Regions from separate parts of the Janthinobacterium sp. SUN128 genome, predicted to be linked through region 2. Evidence: predicted binding sites of a transcription regulator. Region 2 holds the regulator's gene; each other region holds the start of a gene.
What was found. Region 2 encodes FNR, which switches genes on or off when oxygen is low (the NO sensors DNR and NnrR bind a similar motif). Its sites were predicted from a motif close to TTGATNNNNATCAA; they were not measured.
Positions count from the first base shown of each region.

Region 1: a site for FNR is predicted at 4,274-4,287, ahead of O3297_RS18245 (KamA family radical SAM protein). Genes of this name have one in related genera too.
Region 3: a site for FNR is predicted at 3,879-3,892, ahead of O3297_RS18480 (universal stress protein). Genes of this name have one in related genera too.

Region 1 is NZ_JAPWHY010000001.1:4,035,870-4,042,207, forward strand. Features, by position in the region: gene O3297_RS18230 (carboxymuconolactone decarboxylase family protein) at 58-624, opposite strand; gene O3297_RS18235 (fumarylacetoacetate hydrolase family protein) at 624-1,472, opposite strand; gene O3297_RS18240 (nitrate/nitrite transporter) at 1,417-2,766, opposite strand; gene O3297_RS18245 (KamA family radical SAM protein) at 2,769-4,133, opposite strand; gene O3297_RS18250 (cache domain-containing protein) at 4,416-4,874, shown strand; gene O3297_RS18255 (methyl-accepting chemotaxis protein) at 4,943-6,338, shown strand, end outside.
Region 2 is NZ_JAPWHY010000006.1:152,658-158,995, reverse strand. Features, by position in the region: gene ccoN (cytochrome-c oxidase, cbb3-type subunit I) at 1-19, shown strand, start outside; gene ccoO (cytochrome-c oxidase, cbb3-type subunit II) at 35-649, shown strand; gene O3297_RS26785 (cbb3-type cytochrome c oxidase subunit 3) at 651-854, shown strand; gene ccoP (cytochrome-c oxidase, cbb3-type subunit III) at 847-1,767, shown strand; gene ccoG (cytochrome c oxidase accessory protein CcoG) at 1,770-3,152, shown strand; gene O3297_RS26770 (FixH family protein) at 3,255-3,779, shown strand; gene fnr (fumarate/nitrate reduction transcriptional regulator Fnr) at 3,783-4,541, opposite strand; gene O3297_RS26760 (response regulator) at 4,791-6,338, shown strand, end outside.
Region 3 is NZ_JAPWHY010000001.1:4,087,833-4,094,170, forward strand. Features, by position in the region: gene O3297_RS18470 (MHYT domain-containing protein) at 1-2,734, shown strand, start outside; gene O3297_RS18475 (two-component system response regulator) at 2,731-3,744, shown strand; gene O3297_RS18480 (universal stress protein) at 4,057-4,893, shown strand; gene O3297_RS18485 (hypothetical protein) at 4,963-5,832, shown strand; gene O3297_RS18490 (NADP-dependent malic enzyme) at 5,886-6,338, opposite strand, start outside.

The DNA of each region.
Region 1 (6,338 bases), on a different contig from region 2:
TTGAATAATTGCAACTTCATTACACTTTGTCCATCTTTGCCAGAAAAACTCCTCTCGTCAGATGGGCATGGGCGGCACACCCAATGCCGGCACGGCCGTCTGCGCGCCATTCATCACCATGGCCAGGAAGGTGTAGTAGCCATTGATACCCATCAAGTCGACCACGCCGTGCTCGCCAAACAGCGCCAGCGCCCGCGCATACGTGGCATCGCTGACGCGCTTGTTCTGCTGCAACTCGACGCAGAAGTCGTGCACGGCTTGCTCATCTTCTTTCAGGGCAAGCGGCATGCGCCGCGCGGCAATGGCGTCCACGGCCGCTTGCGCGATGCCGTTCTGCACGGCCAGCGGCGCGTGGATGGCCCATTCGACCTGCTGGTCCCACTGGCGCGCCGTCACCAGGATGGCCAGTTCCGACAGCCGCGTGCCGATGGCGCTGCGGTAGCGCAAATATTCGCCCATGCGCTGCGCCGTTTCCATCAGTTCGGGACTGCGGATCAGCGGCACGAAAGGGCCGTACAGGGCACCGCGCGGACCATCGATGATGGCTTGTGCGGCCGCGCGCTGCTGGGCGTCAAGCTGGTTCAGCGGCAGCGGCGGCAAACGGTCGATATCGCTACCGGCCATCAGGCAGTCCAGGCGACCACGTCCTGTTGCTGTTCACCGAGGCCGGCGATACCCAGGCGCATGCTGTCGCCCTTCTTCAGGAAGCGCTGCGGCTTGCGGCCCTGGCCCACGCCCGGCGGCGTACCCGTGGCGATGACGTCTCCCGGTTCCAGGGTCATGAATTGCGACAGGTAGCTGACGATCTGCGCCACCGTGAAGATCATGGTTTGCGTATTGCCCGTCTGCATGCGCTTGCCGTTGACTTCCAGGTACAGGTCCAGATCCTGCTCATCGATGACTTCATCGCGCGTCACCAGCCACGGGCCGACGGGGCCGAAGGTGTCGCAGCCCTTGCCTTTGTCCCACTGGCCGCCCCGCTCCAGCTGGAATGAGCGCTCGGAAATGTCGTTGACGACGCAGTAACCGGCCACGTATTTCAGGGCATCCTCTTCGCTCACGTATTGCGCGCGCGTGCCGATGATCACGCCCAGTTCCACTTCCCAGTCCGTCTTTTTCGAGCCTTTTGGCAGCACGACATTGTCATCCGGGCCATTCAGGCAAGTAATGGCCTTCATGAAGACGATGGGTTCGGCCGGGATAGCCATGCCGGACTCGGCCGCGTGATCCGCGTAATTGAGGCCGATGCCGATGAACTTGCCGACTTTCGCCAGCGGCACGCCGAAGCGTGGATTGCCGCGCACCAGGGGCAGCGTCTTTTCGTCCAGCTTGGCCAGCTTGCGCAGTGCCTTGTCGGACAGTTGTGCGCCGTCAATATCGGCAATCACGCCGGACAGGTCGCGCAGTTTGCCTTCTTCATCGATCAGGCCCGGTTTTTCCTTGCCTGGACGTCCATAACGAACGAGTTTCATAGTCTTCCTTGGAGTTGATCATTGCCGCTGTGCAGGCTGCCATTTTACCGGATGGTCCGGCACGCCTGTAGCGGTGAATGAAAAACATCGCAAGTCCAGGCAGTTGCAAGGCCGCCAGCACGCCAAACGCCGCCTGGTAAGCCTGCGGCGGATACTGCTGCTGGCTGTTCAGTGGCCAGCAGCCGAGGATCAAGCCAAAGCCCGCCTGCACCAGGAAGGCGCCCGTGAAAATGAGCAAATTGAGGCAAGTGGCCGCCCTGCCCGTCAAGCTGGCCGGCATGCTTTGCGCGACGATCGCATACTCGAGCCCTGTCACCGTGCCCAGCAGGGTAAACAGCACGGATAGCAAAGGCAGGCTGGGCAGCACATTGCATGCCATCGCCACTTGCACGGCGACAAACAGGACGATGCCCACGCCCGCCACCTGCATGGGTGCAATACCGCGCCGCCCCGCCCATTCCGTCAGCATGCCCATGCCGATGGCGCCGAAGATGACGGCCGCCATGCCGAGGTACAACAGATATGCCACGCTGTCATCGGACATGCCGCCCACGTCGGCCAGCCAGCGCCCCACCCACAAGCCTTGCACGCCAAAGAACACCGTGTGCGGCAACAGGACCAGCGCAATGGTGCGGCGAAAACCCGGATCACGGTAGACACTCCACACGCTCACTTTGCCGACCTGGTTCATGGCCGCGACGGACGCAGGCAGGGCCGGCGACAGCAGGCGGATCAGCAAGCCGATGGCCAGCGCCGCCAGCGCCAAGCCCAGGAAAACGCCGCGCCAGTCCGTGTAGTGCAGGGCCAGCTTGACGGGCATGGTGGCCGTGGCCGCGCCCAGGCCCCCCACGGCGATCAGGTAGCCATGCACGGAAGGCAGACGCGATGGCGCGATGGCGCACGAGATCGCCTTCACGGCCGCCATGAAACAGCCGCCCAGGCCCGCCCCCATCAGGGCGCGCGCCCACATCAGCTCGGCAAAGCTGTGGCCCCGGCTGAACAGCCACACGCCCAGGGCGGCCAGCGCCAGCAGCCACAGTTGCACCGTGCGGGGGCCGTAGCGGTCTAGCGCCATGCCAACTGGCAATTGCACCAGAGCAAAGGCAAGAAAAAAGGCGCTGGTCAGCAGGCCCAGCTGGGCTGGCGTCAGGACGATGGCGCCCAGCAACTCGGCCGTCAGCACGGCATTGACGCCGCGCAACAGGCACGACAGGTAGTGCCCGAGCGCGAACGGCAGGAACACGAGGCAAAACACGGCCACGCCGGAACGGGAAGAGCCGCCGGCGCCGTGCATGCTCAGGCGGCCTGCGCCAGGCGGATGATTTTATGCGGCACGTGCGGCACGGGTTCATCCGTTTCAAAGAAGAATTTCTCCTGGCCAAAGGCCGGCTTCAAATCGTCCATCCACGTCGCTTCCGCATCGAACTTGGCATAAAACGGCCGGCGCACCCAGTCCGGGTTGCGCGCCTGCAAAAATTGCAGGGCAAACAGTTTTTCGCCATGGATGGTGACGATGCCGTCGATCACGATCTTGCCGGGAAACGCACTCATGGAAGGCCCGCGCACCGTGCGCGACAGGCCGGACACCATCTGGTAGGCGGCCTGGAAAATCTCGTGCGCCTTCGCCAGGGGCAACTCGAAATAGGCGCGCGGGCCCGTGTCCCGTTCGACAAACATGTAATACGGAATTGCCCCCAGGCGCGTGCCCGTCTGCCACAACTCGGCCCAGCTTGCCGGATCTTCATTGATGTGGCGGATCAGCGGCCCCTGCATGCGCAAGGTGGCCCCCGTGGAGACGATGCGTTTCACGGCTTGCTGGGCGATGTCCTGGCGCAACTCGACGGCATGGCTGTAATGGCCCATCACGGCCAGGTTCTTGCCCGCCTTGACGATGCGCTCGAACAGGCGCATCAAGTCGTCCGCATCGCGGTCCGACACGAAGCGCTGCGGCCAATACGCCACCGCCTTGGTGCCGATGCGAATGTTCTGGATGTGTTCCAGGCCCGGCGCCAGCAGCGGCTCCAGGTAGGCGGCCAGTTGCCGCGTATTCATGATCATCGGGTCGCCGCCCGTGATCAGCACGTCCGTCACTTCCGGATGCAGTTGCAGGTAGGCGGCCAGCTCATGCGACTCGCGCGCATCGAACTTCATGTCGTCCATGCCGACGAACTGGGGCCAGCGGAAGCAGAAGGTGCAATACGCGTGGCACGTCTGTCCCGCGCTGGGAAAAAACAGCACCGTTTGCGCATATTTATGCTGCAAGCCGCGCACGGGCGCATCGTTGACCCGGGGCACGTTGTGCGTCATCTGGCCGGCCGGATGGGGATTCATGCCCAGGCGCAAACCATGCACGTAGGCATCGATGGCGGCCTTGTCGCGCTGCACCAGCACCAGCTCGCGCAAGTGCGCGTACTGCTCGGGCGGCAGCATGTCGCGGTGGGGAAAGACGAGGCGATAGATGGGATCGTCCGGGATGTTGTTCCAGTCGATCAACTGATCGAGCACATAGGCATTGGTGCGAAACGGCAAGACGTGCGACACCACTTGCACGGCTTCGCGCTGCTCTTCCGGCAGCCATTCCCACTGCCGCGCCTGTTGAATGGTGTGCCGCGTATACGGCTTGAACTTGGGTGAAAACGGCTCGGTAATGGGTGCGGACACGATCTGCTCCTTGCCTGTAAATAGCGATAACTTTCATGAAACCAGCCCCATATCGGCCAATTCCAGCTTCTTCCTCCCCCATGCCCGGCCAGCTCGGCATGCTGTGAAAGTCATCATAGTTCTTGCTGCCTGGAACCAAATTGCTACATATCAACAAGCCGTCGATACGTTGCATGCTGCCGACAAGCAACACCGTAGTTTGTTCCATCGCAATTTGATGGGACCGCCGGCGACGTAAATTACGACTTGGCAACACATCCCTCGATACCACAAGGAGCTTTCATGAAACGCTTATTCACGGGTAGCCTGCTGTGCCTGGCATTTGCCGGCGGCAGCGTCAGCGCCGCGGTCGAACCAACGGAAAAAGACGCCATCGCCATGGCCGAACGGGGCGCCGCCTTCATGAAGGCGCATGGCAAGGAAGAAATGATGAAGAAAATCACGGCGAAAGACCCGGACTTCGTGCAGGGCTCGCTGTATGTGGACATGCGCGACATCAAGACGGGCATCGTGCTGGCCCACCCCATCAATCCTTCCATCGTGGGCAAGGATTTGACGGATGTCCCTGACGCGAATGGTAAGAAATATCGCCGTGAAATCATCGAGCTGGCGCAAAAGCAGGGCAAGGGCTGGGTCGACTACCAGTACAAGAATCCCACCAGCGGCAAGATCGAGCCGAAGACCACGTACATCCTGCGCGTCAATGACGTGGTGCTGGAAGCGGGGATCTACAAGAAATAGGGCAAGGGCGGCGCGCACGCACGCCGCGCGCCGCCTGCGGTTGGAACAGCCATAGCCAGGAGTCAAGCATGCTCAATCGATTACGCATCGGACCAAAATTATTGCTGGCGCCCACCCTGGTCCTGCTGCTGCTGATACTCAGCTCGACCGGCGCCTGGTATGGCATGGTGCGGCAAAATGCCTCGCTGGAAAACATGGTACGGGTACGCATCACGCATTTGAAGGCGGCGGCCGACGTACTAGGCGAGGCCAGGCATGTGCACGGCAATATGTACCAGTTGCTGTCGTGGACGAATGGCAGCTTCGCCAAGGCCCGCCTCGATACGCTGGAGCAACAGATCAAGGCGCGCCACGCGGCCATCGGCACCCAGCTGGGCACGCTGCGCGCCACGGCCACGGGCGCCGAACGCACCCTGGTCGATGCGGCCATCACGGCCCTGGCCGGCTATCGCAAGGCGGTGCTGGAAACCATGGAAATGGCGCAGATGGATCAGTCGATCGCCACCAATTCCATGCTCAAGGCAGAAACCCAATTCGTCCAGTTCAATACGCAGCTGACACAACTGTCCGCCCTGGAAACGACGCTCAGCAGCCAGGCCCATGCGACGGCCAGCGCCGAGTTTCGCACCTTGGGCTGGAGCCTGCTGTTGACGGTGCTGCTGTCGATCCTCGTCTCCATCGTGGTGACCATGCTGGTACGGCGCGCCATGCTGGTGGAAATCCGCGGCATTGCCGACGCCGTGCAAGACCTGGCGGCGGGCAAGCTGATGGCCGGCGCCCCCAAGCAGGGCAATGACGAAATCGCCGCCACGTCGCGCGTGCTGGACCAGACCATCGCCCACCTGAACCAGACCTTGCGCACCATCATGGGCGCCGTGCAATCGATCGACACGGCCTCGCGCGAAATTGCCACCGGCAATCTGGATCTGTCGGCGCGCACGGAAATGCAGGCCAGTTCGCTGGAAGAAACGTCGAGCGCCATGGAAACGCTGACGCAAGCCGTGAATGACAACGCCGACAACGCCCAGCTAGCCTGCGAGCTGGCGGGGCAAGCATCGACCCTGGCCGTGCAAGGGGGCGCGTCGATGCAGCAAGCCGTGACGACGATGGCGACAATACGCGCCAATTCGCGCCAGATCGTGGACATTATCGGCGTGATCGATGGTATTTCCTTCCAGACCAATATCCTCGCGCTGAATGCGGCGGTAGAGGCCGCGCGCGCGGGAGAGCAAGGCCGCGGCTTTGCCGTGGTGGCGTCCGAAGTGCGCACCCTGGCGCAGCGCTCGGCCCAGGCGGCCAAGGAAATCAAGACCCTGATCGCCACCTCGGTCACTACCATCGATGGCGGCAGCGTAGCCGTGCAGCAGGCGGGCGATAGCATGGACGCCATCGTTGCCTCGGTGCAGCAAGTCAACGAGATCATCCAGCGCGTGAAACAGGCCAGCGCCGAGCAGGCTTCTGGCA
Region 2 (6,338 bases):
GAACGCGGCGCACGCCTGATAGGAGCGAAAGCAAATGAAATTTTCACATGCATGGATTGAAAGAAACCCCTGGCTGCTGATCGCCCTGGTCACGGTGGTGATCAGCATCGGCGGCGCCGTCGAGATCGTTCCCCTGTTCTTCCAGAAGAGCACGACGGAACCCGTCGCCGGCCTGAAACCATACTCGCCGCTGCGCCTGGCGGGCCGCGACATTTACGTGCGCGAAGGCTGCTACAACTGCCACTCGCAGATGGTGCGTCCGCTGCGCGCGGAAACGGAACGCTATGGCCACTATTCGGTCGCCGGCGAGTTCGTCTACGACCGTCCGTTCCAGTGGGGTTCCAAGCGCACGGGCCCCGACCTGGCCCGCGTGGGCGCGCGCTACAGCGACGAATGGCACCGCACGCACTTGAACAACCCGCGCGACGTGGTGCCCGAGTCGAACATGCCGTCCTACCCCTGGCTGGCGAAGACCAAGCTGGTGCCTGACGAGATCATGCCGAAGATGCGCGCCCTGAAACGCCTGGGCCAGCCGTACAGCGATGAAGAGATCGCCGCCGGCCCCGCGCAGCTGCAGGACAAGACGGAAGAAGACGCCCTGGTCGCCTATCTGCAAGGCCTCGGTACATTAATCAAAACAAGGAATTAGCATGGCAATCGAAAACCTGTTTGACAGCGCCAGCAGCGTCATGACGGTGGTTTCCTTTACGACGTTCGTGGGCATCCTGTGGTGGACGTTCAGCCGCAGCAACAGCGACTTCGACGCGGCGGCACGCCTGCCGTTCGCCGACGACGCGCTCGACTATCCGGCCGAAGCCGAAATGACCCTGGCGAAGGAGCATAACCATGGCTGACTTTACCAATGGCTTCTGGAATATCTACATCATCGTGCTGTCCCTGCTGGGCATCATCGGCTGCGGCGTGCTGCTGTACTCGCAGTCGAAAATCAAAGTGGTCGAGGGCGCCCCCGCTGACGGCACCACGGGCCACGTCTGGGACGAGGATTTGAAGGAACTCAACACGCCGATGCCGCGCTGGTGGATGTGGCTGTTCTACATCACCATCGTCTTCTCCCTGGCGTACCTGTTCCTGTACCCGGGCCTGGGCAACTATGCCGGCAGCCTGGGCTGGAAGTCGACGGGCCAGTACGAGGAAGAACTGAAGAAGGCGGAAGCCGACTACGGTCCCCTGTTCAACAAGTACCTGAGCCAGGACTTGAAGACGGTGGCCGCCGATCCGCAGGCGCAAGCCATCGGCCAGCGCCTGTTCCTGACCTACTGCGCGCAATGCCACGGTTCGGATGCACGCGGCAACAAGGGCTTCCCCAACCTGACCGACAAGGACTGGCTGTATGGCGGCGAACCCGACGTCATCAAGACCACCATCATGCACGGCCGCAATGGGCAGATGCCACCGATGGGCGCCGCCCTGGGCTCCGAAAAGGATGTCGAGAATGTGGCCCATTATGTGCTGAGCCTGTCCGGCTCGACCTCGGATCCCGTCAAGTCCGTGCTGGGCAAGGCCAAGTTCGGCGCCTGCATGGCCTGTCATGGCGCCGATGCCAAGGGTAACCAGATGCTCGGCGCGCCGAACCTGACGGACAAGACCTGGCTGTACGGCGGCAGCGCCGATACCATCATGGAAACCGTACGCAAGGGACGCAGCAACACCATGCCGGCCTTCAGCGATTTCCTCGGCGAATCCAAGGTACACGTGCTGTCGGCGTATGTCTGGAGCCTGTCGAATCCGCAGGCACCCGCGAAGTAAAAATGGAACCTCAAGTCATCAAGATGTATGCGGCCCGCGAGCAAATCTACCCTCGCGAGGCCAAAGGACGCTACGCTACCTGGCGATGGGTATGCGTATGGCTTACCCAGCTGGCGTTCTACGGCTTGCCGTGGTTGACCTGGAATGGCAGGCAAGCCCTGCTGTTCGATTTGACCACGCGCAAGTTCTACATTTTCGGCGTCGTGCTGTGGCCCCAGGATTTCATCTATCTGGCGGCCCTGCTGATCATCTGTGCGTATTTGTTGTTCCTCGTCACGGCCATTGCCGGGCGGGTGTGGTGCGGGTTCTCCTGCCCGCAAACGGTATACACGGAAATTTTCCTGTGGGTCGAACGCCGCATCGAGGGCACGCGCAGCGCGCGCATGGCCCTCGACAAGCAGGGCCCCTCCGTGCGCAAGGCATTCAAGAAGACGGCCAAGCACCTGGTATGGGGCGCCATCGCCCTGTGGACGGGCTTTACCTTTGTCGGCTACTTCACGCCGATCAAGGAACTGGCGCAGTCGGTGACCACCCTCAATTTCGGTCCCTGGGAATGGTTCTGGGTCTTGTTCTACAGCCTGGCAACCTACGGCAACGCGGGCTGGCTGCGCGAGCAGGTGTGCAAATACATGTGCCCCTACGCGCGCTTCCAGAGCGCCATGTTCGACCAGGACACGCTGATCATCACCTACGATGCCAAGCGCGGCGAACCGCGTGGCGCCATGAGCAAGAAGGCCGGCAACAACGACAAGCTGGGCGATTGCATCGACTGTACCCTGTGCGTGCAGGTGTGTCCGACCGGCATCGATATCCGCAACGGCCTGCAGTATGAATGCATCGGCTGCGCCGCCTGCGTCGATGCCTGCAACAGCGTGATGGACAAGGTCGAGCGGCCGCGTGGCCTGATACGCTACAGCACCGACCATGCGATGGAAAACAACTTCAATTCGAAGCAGATACGCCAACGCGCCATGCGCCCGCGCGTCCTGATCTACACTTCCATCCTGGCCCTGATCATCATCGCCGTGTGTACGTCGCTGGCCCTGCGCACGCCCCTGAAAATGGACGTGATCCGCGACCGCGGTTCGATGGGACGCGAAGTGGAGGACGGCATGATCGAAAACGTCTACCGCCTGCAGATCATGAATACGTCCGAGCAAAGCCAGCATTTTAAAATCAGCGCTTCCGGCTTGCCGGGCCTGACCTTGCTGACGCGCGAAGAAGTGACCTTGCAGCCGACGGAAACGCTGGGCTGGCCGATCCGCCTGCGCGTGCCGCACGGCGTCGGCGAGAAGGGCTCGAACAAGATTGCGATCGAATTGCAATCGCTGGACGATCCATCGCTGCATGTGCGTGAAAGCGCGGTATTCATCGTGCCGCGTTAACAAGGAAAGGCGGACGGGGACCGGGTGCCCTCGCCGCCGCCACGAAGTTGCAGGAAGGCCGGTCCCCATGCGGGGACTGGCTGATCAAACAGGAGAAACACCATGTCCGACAGTCTGAAACTGCAACCCCCCGTTGCACCGTGGTACAAGCATCGCTGGCCATGGCTGCTGATGATCGGTCCCGGCCTGTCCGTGGTCGTCGGCAGCTTCATGGGCTATATCGCGTTTACGCAGCCCGATGCGCTGGTGGTGGGCGATTATTACAAGCAGGGCAAGGCGATCAACCAGGATTTGAAGCGCGACACGATCGCCAGCGACCTGGCCATGGATACGCGCCTGTCATATGACGTGGCTGCAGCGCGCCTCAGTGGTTCCGTGCACAGCTTCGGCAAGGCTTATCAGGCGCCGCTGCAGCTGCACCTGGCGCATGCGACCCTGCCGGAAAAGGATATCAAGCTGCTGGTGCAGCCCGATGCGGCCGGCAATTTTTCCGTAGCACTGCCGATGCTCGAGCGCAGCCGCTGGCAAGTGCTGGTGGAAAACGACAAACGCGAGTGGCGCCTGTCCGGCATCTGGACCTGGCCCCTGCAACGCAGCATCGCGCTGCACGCGGATGAAGAACTGTAAGTCTTATTTGCAGACGTCCGTGCCGGCCGTAATGGCTTTCAACTTGGCCGGCTGCAGGATTTCGATCTCGCGGTTCGAGACGCGCAGCCAGCCTTCCTTCTTGAATTTCGACAATAAACGGCTGACGCTTTCGATGGTCAGGCCCAGATAGTTGCCGATTTCCTCGCGCGACATGCGCAGCTGGAAATTGCTGCCCGAATAGCCGCGTGCTTCATAGCGCGACGCCAGGTTGACGATGAAGGCGGCAAAACGCTGGGTCGCCTGCATATTGCCCAGCAATAGCATGACGCTTTGCTCGCGCGTGATTTCCTGGCTCATCATGCGGTGGAAATGACGCAGCAGGGTCGGCATATTGCCCAGCAATTGTTCCAGGCTGGAAAACGGAATTTCACACACTTCACTGTCTTCCAGCGCCACCGCATTACAGTGGTGGCGGTCGGCGCTGATGGCATCCATGCCCAGCAGTTCACCGGCCATCTGGAAACCCGTCACCTGCTCTTCGCCACCCGGATTGATCTGGTAGGTCTTGAAGTGCCCGAGGCGGATCGCGTACAGGTTCTGGAACGAGTCGCCGATGCGGAACAGCGAGGCCCCGCGCACGATCTTGCGGCGGCGGCCGATGATCTGGTCCAGCCTATCCATGTCGCCCACATCAAGGCCCATCGGCAGGCACAATTGATGCATGCTGCAGGTCGAGCATCGTGCACGCAACGCCTCCACGTTCACGGTGGGCAAGGTGGGAGTGAGTAGCGCTTCAGTCATGTCGGTACCTTTTAGAAAATGCAACAACAAGTTTACTGCATACAGCTGCATACAGGGTTGCCGTATGCCAATTTCACCGTAAATTCGGCGAATAAACGACGTCCAGCCTTTAATTATATGGCAACATCGTCAAAAGCCCATACGGGGCGGGCAATTTGCGCGGCGGCGCTTGCCAAGCTGGGGTATTGATAGGAAAATTCCTGACAGCATTATCTGCCGCCTGTGCCGCCCGGCACTGAAAAGGAAATCATGAAGCCTCTCGGCATTAAAGCAAAAGTCGCGCTGGCCACCAGCCTGACCTCGATCGCCATGATCGCGCTGGTCACCATGATCCAGGTGCAGCACATGCGCGACGACTTCACCCGAGTACTGCTGAGCCAGCAGTCATCCCTGATCAGCCGCACCGCTGCCGAGCTCGACGACAAGCTGGGCATGCTGCTGCAGATTGTCACCCTGACGGCCAGGCAGCAGCCGCCGGAATTGATCGCCCAGCCCGCCAAACTGCGCGAATACTATGCGCGCCGCTCGATGCTGGTGCTGTTCGACGACGTGCTGGTGCTCGACGCGCATGGCGCCATCGTGGCCGACATGCCGGAAGTGACGGGGCGCGCCGGCATCAACGTCGCCGAGCGCGAGTATTTCCAGACCGTCCTGCGCACGCGCCAGCCCATGATTACCGAGCCGATGCTGGGCAAGTCGAGCGGCATGCCCATCGTGCAGATGGTGGCGCCCGTGCTGGCCGCCGATGGCCAGGTGGCCGGCGTGGTGATCGGCGTGCTGCGCCTGTACAAGGACAATCTGCTGGGCCGCCTGCGCTCGGAAAAGATCGGCAAGAGCGGCTATTACTTCATCCTCACGCGCGGCGCCGTGCCGCGCTATGTGCTGCACCCCGATACCAGCCGTTTGCTGCAGCCGCGCAAGCCGAACGCCAACCTGACGACCACCCAGCTGCTGAAGGAGGATGGCGAAGGCAGCATGGTCAGCACCAACAGCCGCGGCATCACGGCCGTCAACAGCTTCAAGCGCCTGAAATCCGTGAACTGGCTGCTGGCCGCCTCGCTGCCCGTCGAGGATGCCTTCGAACCGTTCGATGGCGTACTGTACCGGCTGGTGCTGTGGAGCATCCTCGCTTCGCTGCTGGCCGCCTTTGTTCTGGGCTTGGTCACCGTACGCCTGCTGTCGCCGCTGGTGCGCCTGCGCGACACCCTGCTGGCCCTGCGCACCAGCGGCAGCCGTTTCACCCCCGTGCCGGTACAGCAGCGCGACGAGATCGGCGAACTGACGGAAGCGTTCAATGGCCTGATGAGCGAACGCGACCGCCTGCAGCAGGAACTCGAAGCGCGCGCGGCGGAGCTGGAGCAGGAACGCGACCGGGCCGAGGCGGCCAACCGCGCAAAGAGCGATTTCGTGGCCAACATGAGCCATGAAATCCGCACGCCCCTCAATGCCGTGCTGGGCATGGTGTATTTGCTGGGCAATACCAGGCTCGACACGGAACAGCGCAAGTACCTGACCATGGTCAGAGTGGCGGGCCAGTCGCTGCTGGGCATCCTCAACGATGTGCTCGACTATTCGAAGATCGAGGCGCGCCGCATGGAATTGTCACCCGTCGAATTCGACCTCGATGAAGTCATGAATACCCTGGCCACGACGATGACGATGAATGCGGGCGAAAAGGAGCTGGAACTGGCCATCGCCGTCGAGCCCGACGTACCGCGGCGCCTCGTGGGCGACGCCCAGCGCCTGCAGCAAATTCTCGTCAACCTGGCCGGCAACGCCATCAAGTTTACCGAGAGC
Region 3 (6,338 bases), on a different contig from region 2:
CGGGATGCATTACATGGGCATGCAAGCGGCACGCTTCGTGGGAACGATTCCCCCAGGCAATGATGCCGATGCCAACCGGCCCATGCTGGTGATCAGCGTGACCCTGCTGACCATCGCCCTGACGATCCTGGTCGCCTCGGCCGTGGGCATCTTGCGCTACCGCGAACTGTTTCGCCACCTGAACCAGAGCGAACACTGGACGCGTTCGCTGCTGACGAGCACGGTCGACGGCGTCATCACCATCGACCGCCACGGCAGCATCGTCGACTTCAACGGCGCCGCCGAGCGCATCCTCGGCTGGCGCTCGGCGGAAATCGTCGGCCGCCATGTCAGCGTGCTGGTCAGCGACGTGCGCCAGTCGGAACAGAACGGCCTGCTGTATTACCTGCGCACGGGCGAAGGCGATGCGTCCCACGCCAGCGAGGAAATCGTCTACCTGCGCAAGGATGGCGCCCCCGTGGCCGTGCAGCGCTCGATGGCCAGCGCGCGCCTGGCCGACCAGGATTTATATGTGCTGTTCATTACGGACATCAGCGAACGGCGCGCCATGCTGGCTGCCCTGCGCGAAAGCGAGCAGCAGTTGCGCTCGCTGATCGGCAATATTCCCGGCATCGCCTTTCGCTGCACCACGGCGGAAAACCAGCCCATGCTGTTCATCAGCGATGGCGTGGAAGCCATCACCGGCTATCCGCCCGCCGACTTTCTCGGTGCCGTGCCGCGCCGCACCATCACGGGTCTGATCGCCAGCGAAGAGCGCGCTTACGTCATCGATGTCTTCAACCACAGTGTCGCCAGCGGCGAGCCCTACCTGCTTGAATACCGGCTGCTGCATGCCGACGGCACGGCGCGCTGGCTGTGGGAGCGGGGCACCGTGGTGCACGATGCGGCAGGCGCCGTGCGCTGGGTCGACGGCGTCATCCTCGACATCAGCGAACGGCGGCAAATGGAGGAAGACTTGCGCATGGCCAAGGAAAAAGCGGAGCTGGCGGCCGCCACGCGGGCCAGCTTTGTCGCCAACATGAGCCATGAAATCCGCACGCCGATGAATTCCATCCTCGGTTTTACGGATGTGCTGCTGGACTCGCCACTGGCGCCCGAGCAGCGGCGCCACCTCGATACCGTGCGCCAGTCCGGCCGCTCACTATTGCGCCTGCTCAACGAAGTGCTCGATACGGCCAAGCTGGACAAGGGTGCCATGGCGCTGGAATTGCGCGACTACAGCCTGCTGGCGCTGGTCGATGAACTGGCATCCACGTATGGCATCCATGCACGCGCCAAGGGCTTGCGCATGGAGGTGCAGTACGACCCGCAACTGCCGGCCGTGCTGCATGGCGACGAATTACGCATGCGGCAAGTGCTGGGCAACCTGCTCGACAACGCCATCAAGTTCACGCCCGGCGGCGCCGTCAGCCTGGCGGCCCGCTTCGAGGATGGCCAGCTGCACCTGCTGGTGCAGGACAGCGGCATCGGCATCCCCGCGGAACGGCGCGACGCCATCTTTGAACCGTTCGTGCAAGCGGACGCCTCGACCACGCGGCGCTTTGGCGGCACGGGCCTGGGCACCACCATCAGCCGGCAACTGGTGACCCTGATGCAGGGGCGCATCTGGGCCGATGCCGCCTTGCCGCACGGCAGCGTGTTTCACGTCATGCTGCCCTTGCTGCCGGCACGCCAGGCGGCGCTGCCCGCCAGCGAACGCCGCAGCGTGCGCCTGCCGCCCCTGCGCGTGCTGGCCGCCGACGACGTGCCGCAAAACCTGGAACTGCTGAGCTTACTATTGGGCAAGCGCGGCCATACGGTGGTGACGGCCGGCGATGGCGCGCAAGCCTTGCAGCTGGCGCAGCAGGACGACTTCGACATTCTGCTGCTGGACTTGCAGATGCCGCGCATGGATGGCCTGGCCGCCACGCAAGCCATCCGTGCCGCCGCCCTGCGCGATGGCCGCCCGCGCGTGCCCGTGATCGCCATGACGGCCAGCGTGCTCGATGCGCACCGCAAGGCGGCGCGGGCGGCCGGCATGGACGGTTTCGCCACCAAGCCTGTCGAGTGGCAGGCGCTGTCGCAGGAAATCGCCCGCGTGCTGGGCCTGGCGGCAGAAGCGGGCGACGATGGCGGCGAACCGGCGGCGCCCGCTGGCGGACGGGTGCTGCACCACGCGGGCGCACTGCAGCGCTGGGCCGGCAACGACAGTGCCTACCACGCGGCGCTGGCCCGTTTCGCACGCGAGCATCCCCGCTTGCCGCCTGCCCTGCTGGCCGCCATCGAGGCGCGCGATCACGCGGCGCTCTTGCCGCAGAGTCACCAGCTGCGCGGCGTGGCAGCCAATCTCGGCCTGGAACAGCTGGCCGCCAGCCTGGCGGCGCTGGAGCAGTGCTGCGCCGGTCCCGCTCCCGCTCCCGCCACGGCCCAGCAGCTCGACGAGACCTTGGGCGCCCTGCTGACGCAATGGCCGGCGGCCCTGGCCGCCATCGCCCGGCTGGCGCCGCCTGCATTGCCGGCGGCAACGGCGGGGGCCATCGATGCGCCCGCCGCCCGGCAAGCGGCCAGTTCCCTGCTGCACGCCTTGCGGCGCGGCGAGCTCGATGACGCGGCGCAAGCACAGTTGCAGCACGCCATGGGCGCGCAAGCGGACGCGCTGGCGCCGCTGCGGCATGCCATCGACGATTTCGATTTCCCCCTCGCGCAGTCGCTCCTGCACGACTTGCTGCACACCTTCGCACCGGAGTCCCCATGAATGCACCCGCCAGGCCCGTGATTCTCGTCGTCGACGATGAGGCGGCCAATTTGCAATTGCTGCGCCAGATATTGCAGAACGACTACGCGCTGCTGTTCGCCAAGGATGGCGCGCGGGCACTGGAACTGGCGCAGCAGGAACGCCCGGCCCTGATCCTGCTCGACGTGATGATGCCGGGCATGAGCGGCCACGACGCCTGCCGCCAGCTGAAAGCCGCGCCACTGACGGCCGCCATTCCCGTCATTTTCGTCACGGCCCTGAACGACATGCGCGACGAACTCAGTGGTTTTGAAGCGGGCGCCGTCGATTACATCACCAAGCCGCTCAGTCCCGCCATCGTGCGCGCCCGCGTGCGCACGCACCTGTCGCTGGTGCGCATCGACGAGCTGAAGGAAACGCGGCTGCAGATCGTCCAGCGCCTGGGCCTGGCGGCCGAATACAAGGACAATGAAACGGGCCTGCACGTGATCCGCATGAGCCATTACGCGCGCCTGCTGGGCGTGGCCGCCGGCATGGACGAGACCGCCGCTGACGACCTGCTGCACGCGGCGCCCATGCACGACGTGGGCAAGATCGGTATCCCCGACCGCATCCTGCAAAAGCCGGGCAAGCTCGACGCGGATGAATGGGCCATCATGCAGACGCACGCGCGCATCGGCGGCGACATCATCGGCGAACATGCCGAAGGCGGCATGCTGGCGCTGGCGCGCGCCATCGCCCTGTCGCACCATGAAAAATGGGATGGCAGCGGCTACCCGAACGGCTTGGCGGGCGAAGCGATTCCCCTGGCGGGGCGCATCGTCGCCGTGGCCGACGTCTTCGACGCGCTCACCTCGGTGCGCCCGTACAAGCGCGCGTGGTCGGTACTGGACGCCGTGGGCTATCTGCAAGCGCAACAAGGCAGCCATTTCGATGCGCGGCTGGTCGGGCTGTTTGTGCAGGAACTGCCCGCCATCGACGCCATCCGGCTGCGCTGGGCAGAGAAAGAGGAACACCACGCGCCCTCTTGAAGAATGAACTCCCGCCACGGCCAGCGTTGTTGCGTCACACAGGGAAGTGCCGGACAGATGGCGCCGGCGCCGATGCAGACCACTGGAAAGGCAAGGAGTTCAATGCCATTATGGCTGGCGACGGGCCAAACATTTTGATGCACATCAAATGGATCCGCATTTCCTGGCTGTGGACTTGCGGATGGCCATGGCCCGTGTTTTTTTGACCCACATCAAGCCCAGCATAAGAAAACCGCCCGCCGGCAAGGCAATGCTGGACTTGCCCGTGTTGCCGTTCTAGCCTTGTTGCCATCCTGACTAGCGAATGACAACATGGCCTATAAATCCATCCTCGTCCACGCCGACCTGTCGCGCCATGCGCCGCAGCGCATCGCCATCGCGGCACGGCTGGCGCACGCGCACCAGGCGCACCTGATCGGCGCCGCCATGACGGGCCTGTCGCGCTTTTACGTGGAAAACAACCGCGGCATGCGCGGCAGCGCCGTGGCGGCGCAGATCAACGCCCTGCATGGGCAGGCGGAACAGGCCCTCGACCAGTTTGAAACGCTGGCGCGCCAGGCCGGCACCGTCTCGCTGGAACGGCGCCTGATCGAAGACGATGAGGATGGCGGCATGGCCGTCAGCGCCCGCTACAGCGACTTGACGGTGCTGAGCCAGCACGACGACAGCGAAGCGCTGCCCGGCGCCATGAGCGACCTGGTGCCCTACGTGATGCTGAACGCGGCCCGTCCCGTGCTGATCGTGCCGCGCAGCGGCAAGTTCACGCAGATCGACAACACCGTCGTGGTGGCCTGGGATGGCAGCATGGAAGCGACGCGCGCCATCGGCCACGCCCTGCCCCTCTTGCGCGCGGCGCGCCTGGTGGTGCTGGCCCTGCTGCACCCGCCGGCCGGCCATGCACAGCCGGCCCGCCATCCGGGCGCCGACATCGCCGCCTACCTGAGCCGCCATGGCGTGCCCGTCGAAGTGCGTCCGGCCATCGCCACGGGCGACATCGGCGCGGCGCTGCTGGCCATGGCCGCCGAAGTGCATGCGGACCTGCTGGTGATGGGCGGCTACGGCCACGCGCGCTTCCGCGAAATTTTACTCGGCGGCGTGACGGAAACGATCTTGCGCCAGATGACCTTGCCGGTGCTGATGGCGCACTGAAACCAAGCGCGCTCCATGTCGTTGCACAATGGGTATACTTGCCTGTTTATCCATATCAAAGCAATGTACATGAACCAACAACTCGTCAATTGGGGCAATAGCCTGGCGCCATTCGGCGGCGAACTGCTGTGGACCGCCCTGCCGTGGATGCTGCTGTGCAGCGCGGCCGGCTTCGTGCTGGCGCTCGGCATCTGCTACCAGCTGGCCAGAAAATGCCTGCTGGTGCGCCGTCCCCGCGCCTGGCATGTGGCCGCCAAGCTCAGCTATGTGCTGATCCTGCTCGCGCTGCCGCTCCTCGGTGCCGGCTTTGGCGCCGTGCACAGCGTGCACCGCGTGGTCAACCAGGCCCTCGAGCGCGACTTGCAGCCCGTGGTCGAAGCACAGATGCCGGCGCTGCGCGTCTACCTGGAACAGCAGGTCAAGCTGATCGCCCCAGGCCAGCCCATCAGCGTGCGCAGCCTGCTGGAACCATTCGTGCAAGGCATGTATTACCAGCCCACATCCAGCAGTTACTGGGAACGCAGCAAGGCGCGCTGGATCAATGAATTCATTCTGCGCCGCGGCAGCGTGCTGCTGACGCAGGTGCTGCAGGAACAGCTGATCGCCAGGGTCGGCCTGCTCGGCGAAGCGCTCAAGGGCGCCAACTTCCGTGGCCAGGCGACGGGCGAACTGGCCGCGCTGGGCACCGATCTGGCCGTGCGCCTGACCACCGACGTGGCGCGCCATGCCGACTTCAGCAAACTCGACAAGTCAGTGCCGATGATTTTCATCGACGCCATCAAACGGCAAGCCGGCGCCTATTTCAATTCGCTCAAGATCACGCTGGGCCTGTTCGCGCTGGCGGCGCTGCTGCTGGTATGGGGCGAGATCATGCTGTACCGCCATTACTACCTGCGCCGCCATCCGCCCGCCGCCGCCCTGCCCGTGCCGCCCATGTAAAAAAAGCCGCGCCTCCTTGCGGATGGCGCGGCTTTCAGACGGCAGCTAAAAGCTTAGGCTTTGCGTTGCGCTACCGCGTCAACGACGCACAGCGCCGTCATGTTGACGATACGGCGCACGGTGGCCGATGGCGTCAGGATGTGCACGGGCTTGGCGCAACCGAGCAGGATCGGACCCACGGCGATGCCGTTGCCGGCCGCCGTCTTCACCAGGTTGTAGGCGATGTTGGCCGATTCGATGTTCGGCATGACGAGCAGGTTGGCGTCGTTCTTCAGTGCCGAATTGGGCATGATTTTCTGACGCAGCTTGCTGTCCAGGGCCGTATCGCCGTGCATTTCGCCATCGATTTCCAGGTCCGGCGCGCGCTCTTTGATGATGGCCAGGGCGGCGCGCATCTTTTGCGCCGAAGCGCTGTCGCTGGAACCGAAATTCGAGTGCGACAGCAGGGCCGCGCGTGGCGACAGGCCGAAACGGGTCATCTCTTCGGCGGCCATGATGGTGATCTC